Linked DNA regions of Nordella sp. HKS 07. The protein of the gene in region 1 interacts with the protein of each later gene in a pairwise test. Links are inferred from orthologs where the notes say so. Each region holds a gene or a part of one and is shown in the gene's direction. Other genes may lie near its edges.

Region 1 (7,820 bases):
TGCTCGTGCCTCCGGGCGGCGGCACTGAAGGCCAGGTGCTCGTACCGCCGGCCAGCGTCGAAAATGGCGGCGGCCAAGTTCTGGTTCCCCCGGCCCATGGCGACGGCGGCAATGATCTCGTGCCCGAAAAGGTCGAGACGGTGGCGCTCGGCGCTGCGGCCTCGGCCGATCCCGAAGTCATTTATGAGCGCTCCTATGAGAGCCTGTTGCGGCGCCAGTTCGGCGACGCCGAAGTCGGTTTCCGCGGCTTTCTCGAGCAGCATCGCGACCACAGCCTTGCCGGCAACGCACAATATTGGCTGGGCGAGACCTATTATGTGCAGGGCGATTACAAGCAGGCGGCGCAAGCCTTCCTGTCCGGCTATCGCGACTTCCCGAAGAGCCGCAAGGCGGCCGACAGCCTCCTCAAGCTCGGCCTCTCGCTGAACAGGCTCGGCCAGAAGGAGCAGGCCTGTGCCGCCTATATGCAGGTGAGCTCGCAGTTCCCGAAGGCGGCCGAGGCCAAGAAGCGGGCGCAGTCGGAGATCAAGCGTGCCGGCTGCTGAGGCAGCCTCGCCGATCAGCCAAGACGCCGCGAAAGCGCTTCTCGAAAGCCTGTCCTTCCATGCCCATGTCGCGCTCGCCGTTTCGGGCGGCAGCGATTCGACGGCCCTCATGTGGCTCGTGGCGCGCTGGTCCAACACGCTCGCGCATCCGCCCAGGATCACCGTTCTCACCGTCGATCACGGCTTGCGGCCGGAGGCGGCGGGCGAATGCCGGACCGTCACAGGCTGGGCGCAGGCGCTCGGCCTCGATGCCCGCATCCTCAGCTGGACTGGCGGCAAACCCCGCAGCGCGCTCCAGGCCAAAGCGCGCGAGATCCGCTATGGACTGATGCGCGACTGGTGCCTGGCGCAGGGGGCCAGCATGCTGGTAACCGCACATACACGTGAGGACCAGGCCGAGACCTTCCTCATGCGGCTGGCGCGCGGCAGCGGAATCAGAGGGCTCGCCGGCATGCGCACCGACGAGGCCGGGCCGGTCGTTCTCGAGCGACCCTTGCTGCATACGAGCCGGGCCGAGCTCAGGGCGACGCTCGCCGCCGCCGCTCATCCCTGGATCGAGGATCCAAGCAACCAGGACGAGCGCTTCGAGCGGGTGCGCCTGCGCAAGGCGATGCCGCTCCTGGCCGAGTTCGGCCTTACCCCCGAAGCCGTGGCACGCTCGGCGGCCCGCCTCGAGCGGGCGCTGCATCCGATCGAGGAACTGGCCCGCGACTTCATGGCGCGCCATGTGGAGCTCAGACCGGAAGGTTTCGCCATGGTTGCGCTCGCCGCCTTCCGCAAGCTCGATGAGGAAGTGGCCATCCAGCTTCTCGAACGGCTGCTCGGGCGTCTGGGGGGTGGCGATGAGCCGCCGCGGCTCATGGCGGTCGAGGCCCTTCATCACAGGCTGCGGCAAAGCGGCAGCGAGGCGCGGACCCTCGCCGGCTGCCGTATCGCCCTGCGCCAGCGGCACCTGCTGATCGGGCGGGAGGCCGGCCGGATCAGCCGGACGCCGGTGCTTCTGGCTCCAGGCCAGAGCGTCCTGTGGGACAACCGGTTCAAGATCAGTGTCGGCCAGGCCTGCCGCGACGTCGTTATCCTGCCGGTGCTTGGCCTGAAAGTGCCGCGCAACCCGGCCATCCCGGCTTTCGTGCAGGATGGGCTGCCGGCCCTCCTCCAGGCGGGAGAGATCGCCGCCGTTCCATCCATCGGCTATCTGGGACAAACCGTCTCGCCCGGGTTGCAAGCGCAGGCGGAATTTCAGAAAATTGACCTTTAATGCAAGTGCGGATTGCCGCTACGCTTGGCAATCCTGGCCCGCATCCCTATGTTAGATTTAACTTTTGGGCGGCAGGATCGGCCCAAGTCTTCGGTCTTGCGCCCTGGTGCGCCCCTTAGAGAGGAACCACGTGAATAATTTCCGCAACTTCGCCGTCTGGATCGTCATCGCGATCCTGCTGTTTGCCCTGTTCAGCCTGTTCCAGGGCCAGGCCTCGCGCTCCAACAGCAAGGACATCGACTATTCGACGTTCCTCAGCAAGGTGAGTGCGGGTGAGGTGCAGACCGTCACCATCACCGAAGCCGGCTTCGGCAGCTCCTATCTCACCGGCAAGCTCAGCAACAACGATACGTTCGCGACATACGCGCCTGCCGATGACGGTTTGATCACGCTGCTCAAGGAGAAGAACGTCACATTCAACGCCAAGCCGGCGCAGAGCGACTCGTTCCTCTCCAATGCTCTGCTCTACTGGCTGCCGACGCTGCTCCTCATCGGCGTGTGGGTGTTCTTCATCCGCCAGATGCAATCGGGCGGCGGCAAGGCCATGGGCTTCGGCAAGTCCAAGGCCAAGCTCCTCACCGAACGCCACGGCCGCGTGACCTTCGAGGACGTGGCGGGCGTCAACGAGGCGAAGGAAGACCTGCAGGAGATCGTCGAATTCCTGAAGGATCCGCATAAGTTCCAGCGTCTCGGCGGCAAGATTCCGAAGGGCGCGCTGCTGGTCGGCCCTCCGGGCACCGGCAAGACGTTGCTGGCGCGCGCCATCGCGGGCGAGGCGAATGTTCCCTTCTTCACCATCTCGGGCTCCGACTTCGTCGAAATGTTCGTCGGCGTCGGTGCGTCGCGGGTGCGCGACATGTTCGAGCAGGCGAAGAAGAACGCCCCTTGCATCATCTTCATCGATGAAATCGACGCGGTCGGCCGGCATCGTGGCGCCGGCCTCGGCGGCGGCAATGACGAGCGCGAGCAGACGCTCAACCAGCTGCTCGTCGAAATGGATGGCTTCGAGGCCAATGAAGGCGTGATCCTGGTCGCCGCCACCAACCGGCCCGACGTGCTCGACCCGGCGCTGCTGCGCCCCGGCCGCTTCGACCGCCAGATCACCGTTCCCAATCCCGACATCATCGGGCGCGAACAGATCCTGCGCGTGCATATGCGCAATGTGCCGCTGGCGCCGGATATCGATCCCAAGGTGCTGGCGCGCGGAACGCCTGGTTTCTCGGGCGCCGATCTCGCCAATCTCGTCAATGAGGCGGCCTTGCTGGCGGCCCGGCGCAACAAGCGCCTCGTTACCCAGCATGAATTCGAAGACGCCAAGGACAAGGTCATGATGGGCGCCGAGCGCCGCTCGCTGGTGATGAGCGAGGAGGAACGTCGCAACACCGCCTATCACGAAGCCGGCCATGCCATTGTCGGTCTCTCGGTGCCCTATGATCCGCTCCACAAGGTCACGATCATCCCGCGCGGGCGTGCGCTCGGCGTCACCATGAACCTTCCCGAGGGCGACCGCTATTCGCGTACCCGCGAATGGTGCGAGGCGCGGCTCGCGGTGCTGTTCGGCGGCCGCGAGGCGGAACTGATCCTCGGCGGCGAGAAGAACGTCACCAACGGCGCCACCGGCGACATCCAGATGGCGACGCAGCTGGCGCGCGCCATGATCACGGAGTGGGGCATGTCCGACAAGCTCGGCCGCGTGCGCTACAACGGCAATGAGCAGGAGGTCTTCCTCGGCCATTCGGTGACCCAGACAAAGAACCTGTCAGACGAGACCGCCTCGCTGATCGATGCCGAAATCCGCAAGCTCATCGAGGATGGCGAGCGCAAGGCGCGCGAGATCCTGACAAACGGCACCGACAAGCTGCATGCGCTGGCCAAGGCGCTGCTCGAATTCGAGACGCTGTCGGGCGATGAGGTGAAGCTCGTCCTCAAGGGCGAGAAGATCCAGCGCGACGATCAGAGCGGCGGACACAAGAAGCCGGACAAGGCATCCTCGGTCCCGGTCACCGGGCGTCCGAAAAGCGGTCCGGCAACTGGCGAAATGGAGCCGCAGCCGCAGGGCTGAGGCAATCGGTCGATGCCTTCATCCCTCTCCCCGCTGCAGCGCGGAGAGGGCAGGGGCCCGACGCGAAGCGGCGGGAAGGGTGAGGGGCATGCGCTTCGAAGAGCATTCTATTTCAGATCCACTTCTCTTCTCTCGCTGCAGAACCACTTTCCGTTCGCAACTCGCGGATCTCAGGGCTTGCCCCTCACTCCTCCCATTGCTCGGCAATGGGGCCCTCCCTCTCCCTGCTGATGCGGGGCGAGGGTAAGTCGTACATGACCCTCTATCTGCGACCACTCAGCCTTCTCTATGGACCCGATGCGCGCCGGGCGATCGCGGCTGGCCAGGGCGGCGCGCTTGGCGGTTCGGATTTCATCGCCTTCACGCAAGCCGAGCTCATCGAGCGCGATGGCGCGCATGTCAGGCGAAGCGTCATTCCCTACGCCGAAGCGCGCAACCACGGCGAACGGCTCGCCTTGATCGAAAGCCCGCGCCCCGATTTCGCCGGCCTGGCGATGGGTCGGCCGAAGCTCATGGGCATCGTCAATGTCACCCCTGATTCTTTCTCCGATGGCGGCGAACTGGCAACCACTGTGGAGGCTGTCGCCCATGGTCTCGGGCTTGCCGGCGAAGGCGCCGACATTCTCGATATCGGCGGAGAATCGACCCGTCCCGGCTCCGACGCAGTCACGGCCGACCAGGAGATTGCGCGCATCCTGCCCGTCATCGGGGCCCTGGCGAAAGGCGGGCACTGCGTGTCAGTCGATACGCGCAAGCCGCAGGTCATGCGCCGCACCGCGGCGGTCGGTGCCGCAATCATTAATGACGTCTCCGCCCTATCGTACGATTCGGACAGTCTCAAAGCCGCGGCGGATGTCGATCTGCCGGTGGTCATCATGCATTCTCAGGGCGATCCGAAGACGATGCAGGTCAATCCCGTCTATGACGATGTGACGCTCGATGTCTTCGATATGCTGGCCGGCCGCATCGCCGCGTGTGAGGCGGCAGGGATACCCCGCCGGCTCATCGCAATCGATCCCGGTATCGGCTTCGGCAAGACCTTCCGCCACAATCTGACGCTGCTCAACGAGCTGACACTGTTCCACGGGCTGGGCGCCGTTCTCCTGGTCGGACTGTCGCGCAAGGCCTTCACCGGCGCGCTGACGGCTGAGAAGAATGCGGGCCAGCGGGTATTCGGTTCCGTCGGCGGCGCCCTTCATGCCGCCCTCAACGGCGCCCAGATTCTGCGCGTCCACGATGTCAAGGGGACCCGGCAGGCATTGGCGGTGGCGTTGGCAGCCGCCGATCCGGAGAGCAGCGGACTTTAACCATGAGCGTGGGATGCGAAAAAGCGGGCACCGGTTTTTCGCAAGAATCCCGCGCTAACATATAAGAATCAATCACGTTAATGAGTTTGGATCGCCTCAATCCAAACTCATCGTGATCTAGCAGGATGTGATCTGCTATAGGCTGGGTGAACTGGAGAAAAGGAAAGCCATGTCCCGCAAGTATTTCGGAACCGATGGTGTGCGTGGCGTCGCCAACCGCGCGCCGATGTCGCCCGATATGGTGATGAAGATCGGCCTCGCGGCCGGCAGCGTCTACTCCAAGGGAAGCCATCGCCATCGCGCGGTGATCGGCAAGGATACGCGGCTTTCGGGCTACATGATCGAACAGGCGCTGACCGCCGGTCTGCTCTCGGCCGGTGTCGATGTGTTCCTCTTCGGTCCGCTGCCGACGCCTGCCGTCGCCATGCTGACGAGGTCGTTGCGCGCCGATCTCGGCATCATGATCTCGGCGTCGCACAATCCGTATTACGACAACGGCATCAAGCTGTTCGGGCCGGACGGCTACAAGCTGTCGGATGATCAGGAACTGGCGATCGAGAAGCTGGTCGACACGGCGGACGGCGCGAGCCTCGCGGCCCCCCAGGACAAGCTCGGCCGCGCCAAGCGCATCGAGGACGCGCAGGCCCGCTATATCGAATTCGCCAAGCGCACCTTCCCGAAGGATCTGCGCCTCGAAGGCCTGCGCATTGTCATCGATACCGCCAATGGCGGCGCCTACAAGGTCGCCTCCGCCGCCCTCTGGGAACTCGGCGCCGAGATCATTCCCATCGGCAACGATCCGAACGGATTCAACATCAACGAGAAGTGCGGGTCGACGGCGCCCGAGGCGATGTCGGCCAAGGTGATCGAGACGCGCGCCGATATCGGCATCGCGCTCGACGGTGACGCCGATCGCGTCGTGATCGCCGATGAGCACGGCCGGCTCGTTGATGGCGATCAACTGATGGCCCTGATCGCGACCTCCTGGCACAGGCAGCAGCGTCTTGCCGGTGGCGGGCTCGTCGCCACAATCATGTCCAATCTGGGTCTCGAGCGTCATCTGACCGACCGCAAGCTCACGCTGGCGCGCACCAAGGTGGGCGATCGCTATGTGGTGGAACATATGCGTCAGCATGGGTTCAATATCGGCGGCGAGCAGTCGGGCCATATCGTGATGTCGGATTTCTCGACGACAGGCGACGGACTGTTGGCGGCGCTGCAAGTGCTGGCGGAAGTGGTGCGGACCAGCAAGCCGGTGAGCCAGGTCTGCCATCTGTTCGAGCCAGTGCCGCAAGTGCTCAAGAATGTGCGCTATGGCGACGGCAAGCCGCTCGAGGCGGCGATGGTGAAGCAGGCGATAGCGGACGCGACCTCGATGCTCGGCAAAACCGGCCGTCTGGTGATCCGTCCTTCCGGGACCGAACCCTTGATCCGCGTGATGGCGGAGGGCGATGACGCCGGCCTCGTGGCGAAGATCGTCGATGAAATCTGCACCGTGATCGGCAAGGCGGCGTAACGGGCTTATTCGGTGGATTCCGGTTTGCGCCGGAGCGTCGGAAGGGGAAGGCCGGCCAGCTTCCCCAGCTGCATGCGGCTCGCGGCGATGCCGGCGAGGATGAGCACAAGGCCGAAGCCGACATTCGCCGTCAGGGTCTCGCCGAGGAGCACGGCGCCGAGCCCCAGCGCATAGACGGGCACCAGATAGTTCGAATAGGCGACGAAGCTCACCCCCGCCCGCCGCACAATGGCATAGACCAGCAAGGTGGCAAGCGCGGTCGGCACGATGCCGAGGCCGAGCAGGCAGAGATAGGCAAGCGGGGTCGCGCGGTCGAGGCCGTCGGGCGCATAGAGGGCGGCGAAGATCACGCCCATAGCACCGCCGGTGAGGCAGACGGCGGCGGCCTGTTCCACCGGCCCCTGAAACGGGATGCGGCGGGCAAGGAGGCTGTGCGCGGCATAGCACAGACAGGACAGCAGGATCGCTAACTCGCCGATCAACGCCATGCCCTGGCCCTCGAACCGGAGGAGTTTTTCCGGCCCCAGCACGATCATGAGGCCGATGAAACCGGTGACGAAGCCTGCGGCCTTCATGTGGGTGAGCTTCTCGTCGGGGAGGAAGATATGCGCGAGCACGATGACGAAAAGCGGTATCGCGCCCATCAGCACGCCGGAGAGACCAGAGGAGACGAACTGGGTTCCCCAGGAGACGAGGAAGAAGGGAACCGCATGGCCGATGAAACCCAGCCCGGCGAACCAGAGCCACAGCTTGCCGTCGCGCGGCCATTGCCGCTTTGTCAGCATTACGACGACGCCAAGGAATATCCCAGCAACCGAAAGACGCAGCGCCATGACCCAGGCCGGATCGACCGACGCAACGGCAATCTTCGTCATCGCGAAGGAGGAACCCCACGTCACCACGAGGGCGGCGAGCGCCATCCAGTCTCTTGTCGTTGCGGCGGGTTTCATGACACTGCGATAACTAGCGTCATGGTCAGTGCACGGTCAATGACATGTCCCGATCGGGAACAAATGACCGTGACCTTTTAGCAACAGTTACAATCTGCCTTTTTGCCGCCCAATTCGAGCCCGTCTCTGGTCACAGGACGATCCTACCTAGGAACAATCACGAGGGACGTGAGTTACCGGAT
Region 2 (7,902 bases), 6.0 Mb from region 1 along the record:
TGCGCTTCGGCAGCCTGTGGGTGACGATCGCCTGCCACGCGGTATGGAACGCGATGTCGGCGGTGGCGCTCTATTCCATGGCATCGCAATGACAATCGAAATCCGACCGATCAGACCCGGCGAAGGGCCGGCGCTTCTGGTGCTGACACGGGCACTGGCGGAAGCGCATGACTATCTCGACAAGTACACGGCGACCGCGGAGGACCTCGAGCGCGCGCTTTTCGCGCCTGATCCGATCGTCGGCTGCCTCATCGCCTTCTGCGAGGGCGAACCGGCGGGCTGCGCCTTCTGGCATCGGAGTTTCACCACCGCGCGCGGGCGCGAGATCATGTATCTCGAGGATCTTTCGGTGCTGCCCGCTTATCAGCGGCGCGGCATCGGGCGGGCCTTGCTGCAAAAGCTCGCGGTCGAGGCGCGGCAGCGCGGCTTTCCCAGCATCTACTGGCTCACCATGGGCTGGAACGCCAAGGCGCAGGGGCTCTATGACCAGACGGGCGCCGTTCACGACGAGGGGATGCGCTATTACCGCTTGGCGGACGAGGCGCTGATCCGGTTCGCCGAGGCAAGGCCGTGACGCGTCCACGCATCGCCTTCGTGGTGGCGGTTGCGCGCAACGGCGTCATTGGGCGCAAGGGCGTGCTGCCCTGGCGCATCTCCTCCGATCTCAAGCGCTTCAAGCAGATCACCATGGGCAAACCGGTGATCATGGGGCGAAAGACCTGGGAGAGCCTGCCCAAGCGACCCCTGACCGGGCGGCTCAATATCGTGATCACCCGGCATCGCGATTATTCGGCAGCCGGCGCCTTCGTCGTCGCGAGCGTCGATGCGGCGCTGGCTGAGGCGCGGCGAGCGCAACCCGAAGAGATCTGCGTCATTGGCGGCAGCGAGATATTCGGCGCCTTCCTGCCCATGGCGGACCGGCTTTATCTGACCGAGGTTGAACTCGAGCCCGAAGGTGACGCGATCTTTCCGCCGCTCGATTTCGCGCAATGGCAGGAGACGTCGCGTGAGACGCATGTGCGAGCCGAAGGCGATGATGCGGGCTTCGTCCTGCGCGTGCTTGACCGGAAGCGCTAAGCCCCGCATCATTGAATGATGGTTCAATATCCGACTAATCCCGACATCGTCGTCATCGGGGCGGGGGCTGCCGGCGTCGGCGCCGGACGTGCTCTGGCCAAGACCGGCATTCCTTTCCTCATCATCGAAGCCAAGGACCGCATCGGCGGGCGCGCCTTCAGCGAAGCGACGAGCCTCGGCCATCTGTGGGACCATGGCTGCCACTGGTTCCACTCGGCGGACAAGAATGTGTTGCGCCAACTCGCCGAGGAGATCGGCCACAAATACCTGAAGAAGCCGCGCGAAGGGGTCATGAAGGCTTTCATGAACGGCGAATGGAAGGCCGAGCAGCAACACGAGGAATATGTCTGGGGCATGTTGGGCGAGGTGGCCGCCACCGGGCGTGCCGGCAAAGATGTGCCGGCGGCGAGCCTGCTCGACCCGCAGCATCCCTGGTATCCGATGGCGCGGCACTGGCTCAGCCTCATGTATTCGGCTGAGCCCGAGGAGATATCTACGCGTGATGCAGGGAGCTATGAGGACACCGGCCTCAACCTCGCGGTCGAGGACGGATATGGCGCGCTGATCGCCAGGCTCGCCGAAGGATTACCCATTGCAACGAGGGTCGCGGCGCGCAAAGTGACGGCGCGGGGAGAGGGCGTCACGGTCGAGACGGATCAGGGCACGATCACCGCCAAGGCCGCCATCGTGGCGGTACCGGCGCGCATGCTGGAGACGGGTAAGCTCGTCCTTGCAGATATGCCCGCCGACATCGCCCAGGCACTGCAGGACGTGCCCATGGGGTACTATGAAAAAGTCGCCATCGCCTTTGACGGAAAAGTGTTCGAGGGCTTCGACATGCCGTATGTCGAAATCTTTGATCCGGTGGCGCCGACGACGCACCCCCTCAATTTCGAGCTGCATCCCTTCAGAAGGCCGATCGCCATTACCCATATCGGCGGACAGTTCGCCCGCGAAATGGAGCGCGAGGGGGAGGCCGGAATGGTCGATTTCGCGCTGGCGGCGCTTGTGCGCGCCTTCGGCTCGGACTTAAGAAAAAGAGTCAAGAAAGCCACCGCAACCCATTGGTCTTCCGACATTTTTATCAATGGGGCATATTCCTGCGCCAAGCCCGGCCGGGGCCTCTCGCGCCGCAATTTTGCAAATCCCATCGCCGAGCGTATCTTCCTCGCCGGCGAGCATGTGCATCCCTCGTTCCATGCGACCGCGCATGGCGCCTTCGAGACTGGCCTTCTTGCCGCGGCTAAAGCAACAGCGGCCGCCGCCAAGGGTGCTGCGGGCGGGAAACAGACCGCTTGCGCATGAATTTGCGCATTGGACTCCGTCGCTCCAAATTCCTATATGAGCGCGACGCATAACGACAAGGGTGAGATTCAATGCCGTGGAACAAGGATGGCGGTGGCGGGGGCAATAAAGGCCCTTGGGGACAAGGTCCCTGGGGACAGGGGCCTGGAGGCCCCTCCGGCGGTAATCGCGGCCCCACGCCACCTGACCTCGACGAGCTGATCCGCAAGGGTCAGGACAGTCTCAAGAACATCCTGCCCGGTGGCGCCGGTGGGCGCGGCACCTGGGTGATCTTCGTTCTCGCCCTTCTGGCGCTCGTCGCCTTCAACAGCGTCTATCAGGTACAGGCGGATGAACGCGGCGTTGTGCTCCGGCTCGGCAGCTATACCCGCACCGTCAATCCGGGCCTCCATTTCGCCATCTGGCCGGTCGAGACGCTCGAAACCGTACAGGTCGAATCCGAACGCCAGACCTCGATCGGCGCCGTCGCCAATGAAGGGCTGATGCTGGCCGGCGATCAGAACCTGGTCGATATCCGCTTCACGGTTCTGTGGAAGATCAAGAATCCGGAAGAATATCTCTTCAATGTGAGCGACCAGGAGAAGCTGGTGAGAGTCGTGGCCGAGAGCGCCATGCGCGAAATCGTCGGCCGCACGCCGGCCGAGGAAGTGCGCACCACCGGCCGTCTCGCCGCCCAGGACCAGGTCATGGGCATCAGCCAGACCACGCTCGACAGCTATGGCGCCGGCATTCTCATCACCGGCCTCAAGCTCGAAAAGGCCGACCCGCCGGCGGAAGTGCTCGACGCTTTTGAAGAAGTGCAGCGCGCCGAGCAGGATCTCGCCCGCTCTATCAACGAAGCTGACCAATACGCCAATCAGCGCCGTCGCCTCGTCGAAGGTGAAGCCGCCAAGCTGGTCGAGGACGCCAAGGGTTACAAGGCCCGTGTGACGCTCGAAGCCCAGGGTGAAGCGCAGCGCTTCCTCAGCGTTTATGAAGAGTATGCCAAGGCGCAGGACGTGACGCGCAAGCGCATGTTCCTCGAAACGATGGAGGGCATCCTCTCCAAATCGAACAAGGTGATCATCGAAGGCGACGGTCAGGGCGTGGTTCCCTATCTGCCGCTGCCGGAAATCCAGAAACGCCAAAACAGCACGACGACGCCGGCGCAAGGAGCGAGCCAATGAACTTCTTCAAATCCTTCGGCGTCGTCATCGTCGTCATCCTGGCGCTGGTCGTCTGGTCTTCCACGTTCATCGTCGATCAGCGCAAGAAAGCGCTGGTGCTGCGCTTCGGCGAGATCAACCGCATCGTCGAGAAGCCGGGGCTCTATTTCAAGGTCCCGTTCGCAGACGAAGTGGTGCCGATCGAAAACCGCATGATCCTGTGGACGAGCGACAATATGAGCGTCCAGGTGGTGGACGGCCGGCGCTATCTCGTCGACGCCGTCACCATGGCGCGCGTCGTCAATGCGCAGCGCTTCCGCGAGACCGTGGGCGCCGACCTGACGCGCGCCTGGGACCGCATCCGCACCCGTCTCGATGCCGCCCTGCGCCAGACCTACGGCAAGCGCACCTTCGATGCGGCACTGTCCAAGGACCGCGCCGTGATGATGCGCGAGATCCGCGATCAGGTACGCGCCGAAGCGCTCAATAACGGCATCGAGATCGTCGATGTCCGCATCGTGCGCACCGATCTCATGGACGAGGTGCTGAAGAACACCTATGAGCGGATGAGCTCGGAACGCATCGCCGAGGCCAAGGACCTGCGCGGCCGCGGTGAGGCGCGCAAGATCGAGATCATGGCTCAGGCCGACCGCGCCTATACGGAGAAGCTGGCCGACGCCCAGCGCCAGTCGGAGGTCATCCGCGGCGAGGGCGAAGGGGAACGCAACCGCATCTTCGCCGATGCCTTCCAGAAGGATCCGGAATTCTTCGACTTCTACCGGTCGATGCAGGCCTATACGAACAGCCTGTCGGACCCGGGCACCACCATGGTGCTGAAGCCGGATTCGGATTTCTTCAAATATCTCGGCATGGATAAGGCCAAGCCGGCAACGCCCTAGCTGCTGGACATCATGAGCGATTTCATCACGGCCCTCGGTCTCGTCTTCGTGATCGAGGGCCTTCTTTCTGCCTTTGTTCCGGGCCATCTGAAGGCGGTGATCGCGTTGATGCAGAACACTTCCGACGATAGCTTGAGACTGGGTGGGCTCATCGCTGCGGCCTTCGGCGTGGGCCTGGTCTGGCTGGCGAGGTCGGTACTTGGATCATGAAATCGTGATCCAGCCAGCGCTTGCAGGCACAAGGCAATGGACGCTTACTCACCTGACGATGTGATGACGGAGATCTAAGGTTATGAATGGAACGGTGAAACGGGTTCTGGCCGCGGCGGTGGCTGCGCCTCTGGCGTTCGCTGCCTTTGACGGTTTCGTGCCGCAGGTGCCGGCACAAGCCCAACAAATTCAACAGCTTCCGACCGTCGCAGATCTCGCTGAGAAGCTCTCGCCGGCGGTCGTCTCGATCGCCACGACACAGAAGGTGGCGGGCGGCGTGCAATTGCAGATCCCCGAGCTGCCTCCCGATGTTCCTTTCCGCGACATGTTCGAGGATTTCTTCAAGCGCCAGCGCCCGGGCGGGAAGCCGGAACCCCGTACCGTCAATTCGCAAGGCTCAGGCTTCGTGATCGACGCCTCGGGTCTCATCGTCACCAACAACCATGTGATCGAGCAGTCGGAAGATATCAGCATCATTCTCAATGACGGCACCAATCTCAAGGCGGAGCTGGTCGGGCGCGATGCCAAGACCGATATCGCAGTGCTCCGGGTCAAGCCTGACAAGCCGCTCACCGCGGTGAGCTTCGGCGATTCCGACAAGCTCCGGGTCGGCGACTGGGTGCTCGCCATCGGCAATCCCTTTGGACTCGGCGGCTCGGTGTCGCTCGGCATCGTCTCGGCGCGCAACCGTGACATCAATGCCGGCCCCTATGACGATTTCATCCAGACCGACGCCGCCATCAACAAGGGCAATTCCGGAGGACCGCTGTTCAACCTCAATGGCGACGTCGTGGGTGTGAACACCGCCATCTATTCGCCCTCCGGCGGCTCGGTCGGCATCGGCTTCTCGGTTCCTTCCGCCACCGTCAAGGGCGTCGTCGACCAGTTGGTCAAATATGGCGAGACGCGGCGCGGCTGGCTCGGCGTGCGCATCCAGTCGCTTACCGACGATCTCGCTGAAGGCCTCGATCTCGGCAAGACACAAGGCGCCCTGGTGGCGGAAGTGACGCCGACCGGGCCCGCCGAGAAGGCCGGCCTCAAACCGCGCGACGTGATCACCGAATTCGACGGCAAACCCATTCACGAGATGAAAGACCTGCCACGGGTCGTCGCTGACACGCCGATCGGGAAGAAGGTCGTGGTCAAGGTGATGCGCGGGGGCAAGCCGGTCGAGCTTTCGGCCGAGGTCGGTCGCCTCGAGGATGGCGAGAAGGTCATCGCCGCCGCCAATCCGGAAGCGGGTGCGTCGGCGGATACGGCCGACACGCTCGGCATGAAGCTCTCCATCATCACCGACGAGCAGCGCCAGCGCTTCAAGATCGATGAGGGCCTGGAGGGCGCCATCGTCACCGAGGTCGACCCCAACGGGCCGGCGGCAGAGAAGCGCATCGAGCCGGGCGACGTCATCACCGAAGCGGGTCAGAAGTCAGTCAAGACTCCGGGAGACGTGACGGCGCGCGTCAAGGACGCCGAGGGCGCTTCGAAGAAATCGGTGCTGCTGTTCATCGCCAAGGGCGGCAAGCAGAGCGAAATGCGCTTCATCGCGGTCCGGATCAAGAACGACTGAGGCGGCCCAGTTCATAACTCGAAACGAAGAGAGCGCCGAAGCGGCGCTCTCTTTGCTTATTGATTGTATTGTTCCGCAGCTTCAGCTCGTCCCACTCTTCAGGCGGGCGTTGCACAGGCTGTAATAGCCGCCGCCCTTCTGGATCCACTTCAGGCCACCCAACGCGTTGTTGTCCTTGTTGGCGTAGTATTGCTGGAGACAGGTATGCATGCGGGCCTTGCCTTCCGGCTCGCTTGAGTATTTGGAGGAGACGGCACGCGGGAATTTGACACCGCTTGGCGCAGCGATCGCCGGCGTTTCGGGTTCGTTGGTGTAGTTGGCCTCGCTCTCCGCCGGCACCGTCTCGTCATCAGCCGCCCCAGCACCGCATTTGGCCTTGCGGAAGTCGTTCCACTTGAGCCCGCCCAGCGAGCCCGACTCCTTGGCGGATTGATACTTGGCGCTGCAATCCTTCATCGACAGGCCGCCGCCTGAACTGGTGGAGGCCTTGGTGGCCTTGGGCGCCTCGAATGCCGCAGATGCGCCGGGCCCGCATTCGGCCTTGCGGTAGTCGTTCCACTTCATCCCATTGAGCGCATCGGCTGCCTTGGCGGCCTGATATTTCGCACTGCATTGCTGGGAGGTGAGGCCCTTGGCCGTCTCATCTTGCGAAGCCGCGGCCTTCTTGGTCTTTGCCGTGGTCGTCTCGATTCCGGCGGAAGCGCCCGGACCGCATTCGGCCTTGCGGAAGTCGTTCCACTTCATATCGCCGAGAGTGCCGGCCTCCTTGGCCGCCTGATATTTGGCGCCGCACTGCTTGGAGGTCAGGCCCTTGGCCGCATCGTCGCCCGCCGCCGCCTTCTTGGCCTTCGCCTTGGTGCTCTCGGTCCCGGCGGAAGCGCCCGGACCGCATTCGGCCTTGCGGAAGTCGTTCCATTTCATATCGCCGAGGGTTCCAGCCTCCTTGGCAGCTTGATATTTCGCGCCGCACTGCTTGGATGTCAGACCCTTGGCCGCATCGTCGGCCGGGGCAGCCGTGCTCTTCGTCTTGGCCGCCGCATCCTCTGCCGTCGCATCAGGGCCACATTGGGCCTTACGGAACTCGTTCCAGTTCAAGCCTTTGAGCGTGCCGGCCTCCTTGGCCGCCTGGTACTTCACGCCGCATTCCTTGGTGGTGAGGGCGCTTGCAGGCGCTACCGCGAAAACAATCGCGGCCAAGCCAATGCATGCCAGCGCAGGCAAACGGATCACGTTCATGGAGACCTCCATTCACGCCGTCCGCACCGATTATGCACTCTAGCAAAGCCGTGACGATGAAAAAAGCGCGTCCGTCGGGTCTACGAGGTAAATTCCGCCGAGATGTAGCCCTGAAGATACAAAAGGGCGGTGAGATCGCCGTAATTGACGCGCACCGGTACCTGCTCCTGGACCTTGGGTTTGGCATGGAGCGCCACGCCAAGGCCGGCCTTGCGCAGCATCGGGATGTCGTTGGCGCCGTCACCCACGGCAAGCGCGTCTTCGGGCGTAATTTCGAGCTTGGCGGTGATGTCGTCGAGGGCCGATACCTTGGCATCCTGGCCGAGGATCGGCTCACGCACGCCGCCGGTGAGGCGGCCATCGGCAATCAGCAGCTCATTGGCGCGGTGTTCATCGAATCCAAGCTCTCGCGCAACGTAATGCGTGAACTGGACGAAGCCGCCGGAGACGAGGGCGGCATAGG

The links.
Region 2: the proteins of ftsH (region 1) and hflK interact in binary tests that used the Escherichia coli proteins (3 or more experiments, as listed by UniProt). The link is inferred for Nordella sp. HKS 07 from one-to-one orthologs.

Annotation. Positions count from the first base shown.
Region 1 is NZ_CP049258.1:694,260-702,079, reverse strand. What follows is about bases 1,483-4,399. They hold ftsH (ATP-dependent zinc metalloprotease FtsH), read left to right. Parts: upstream 1,483-1,933; coding sequence 1,934-3,865; downstream 3,866-4,399. Other genes in these bases: folP (dihydropteroate synthase), read left to right, coding at 4,120-4,399; tilS (tRNA lysidine(34) synthetase TilS), read left to right, coding at 1,483-1,803. In the rest of the region: tol-pal system protein YbgF, read left to right, coding at 1-545; more of tilS, read left to right, coding at 532-1,482; more of folP, read left to right, coding at 4,400-5,172; glmM (phosphoglucosamine mutase), read left to right, coding at 5,342-6,688; G5V57_RS03315 (DMT family transporter), read right to left, coding at 6,694-7,638. UniProt on the Escherichia coli protein: Acts as a processive, ATP-dependent zinc metallopeptidase for both cytoplasmic and membrane proteins. Plays a role in the quality control of integral membrane proteins.
Region 2 is NZ_CP049258.1:6,704,772-6,712,673, reverse strand. What follows is about bases 1,502-4,500. They hold hflK (FtsH protease activity modulator HflK), read left to right. Parts: upstream 1,502-2,453; coding sequence 2,454-3,548; downstream 3,549-4,500. Other genes in these bases: G5V57_RS31795 (DUF2065 domain-containing protein), read left to right, coding at 4,439-4,500; hflC (protease modulator HflC), read left to right, coding at 3,545-4,426; G5V57_RS31810 (NAD(P)/FAD-dependent oxidoreductase), read left to right, coding at 1,502-2,382. Outside these bases: G5V57_RS31825 (CPBP family intramembrane glutamic endopeptidase), read left to right, coding at 1-92; G5V57_RS31820 (GNAT family N-acetyltransferase), read left to right, coding at 89-574; G5V57_RS31815 (dihydrofolate reductase), read left to right, coding at 571-1,077; more of G5V57_RS31810, read left to right, coding at 1,093-1,501; more of G5V57_RS31795, read left to right, coding at 4,501-4,636; G5V57_RS31790 (DegQ family serine endoprotease), read left to right, coding at 4,731-6,203; G5V57_RS34690 (hypothetical protein), read right to left, coding at 6,285-6,947; phosphoserine phosphatase SerB, read right to left, coding at 7,520-7,902.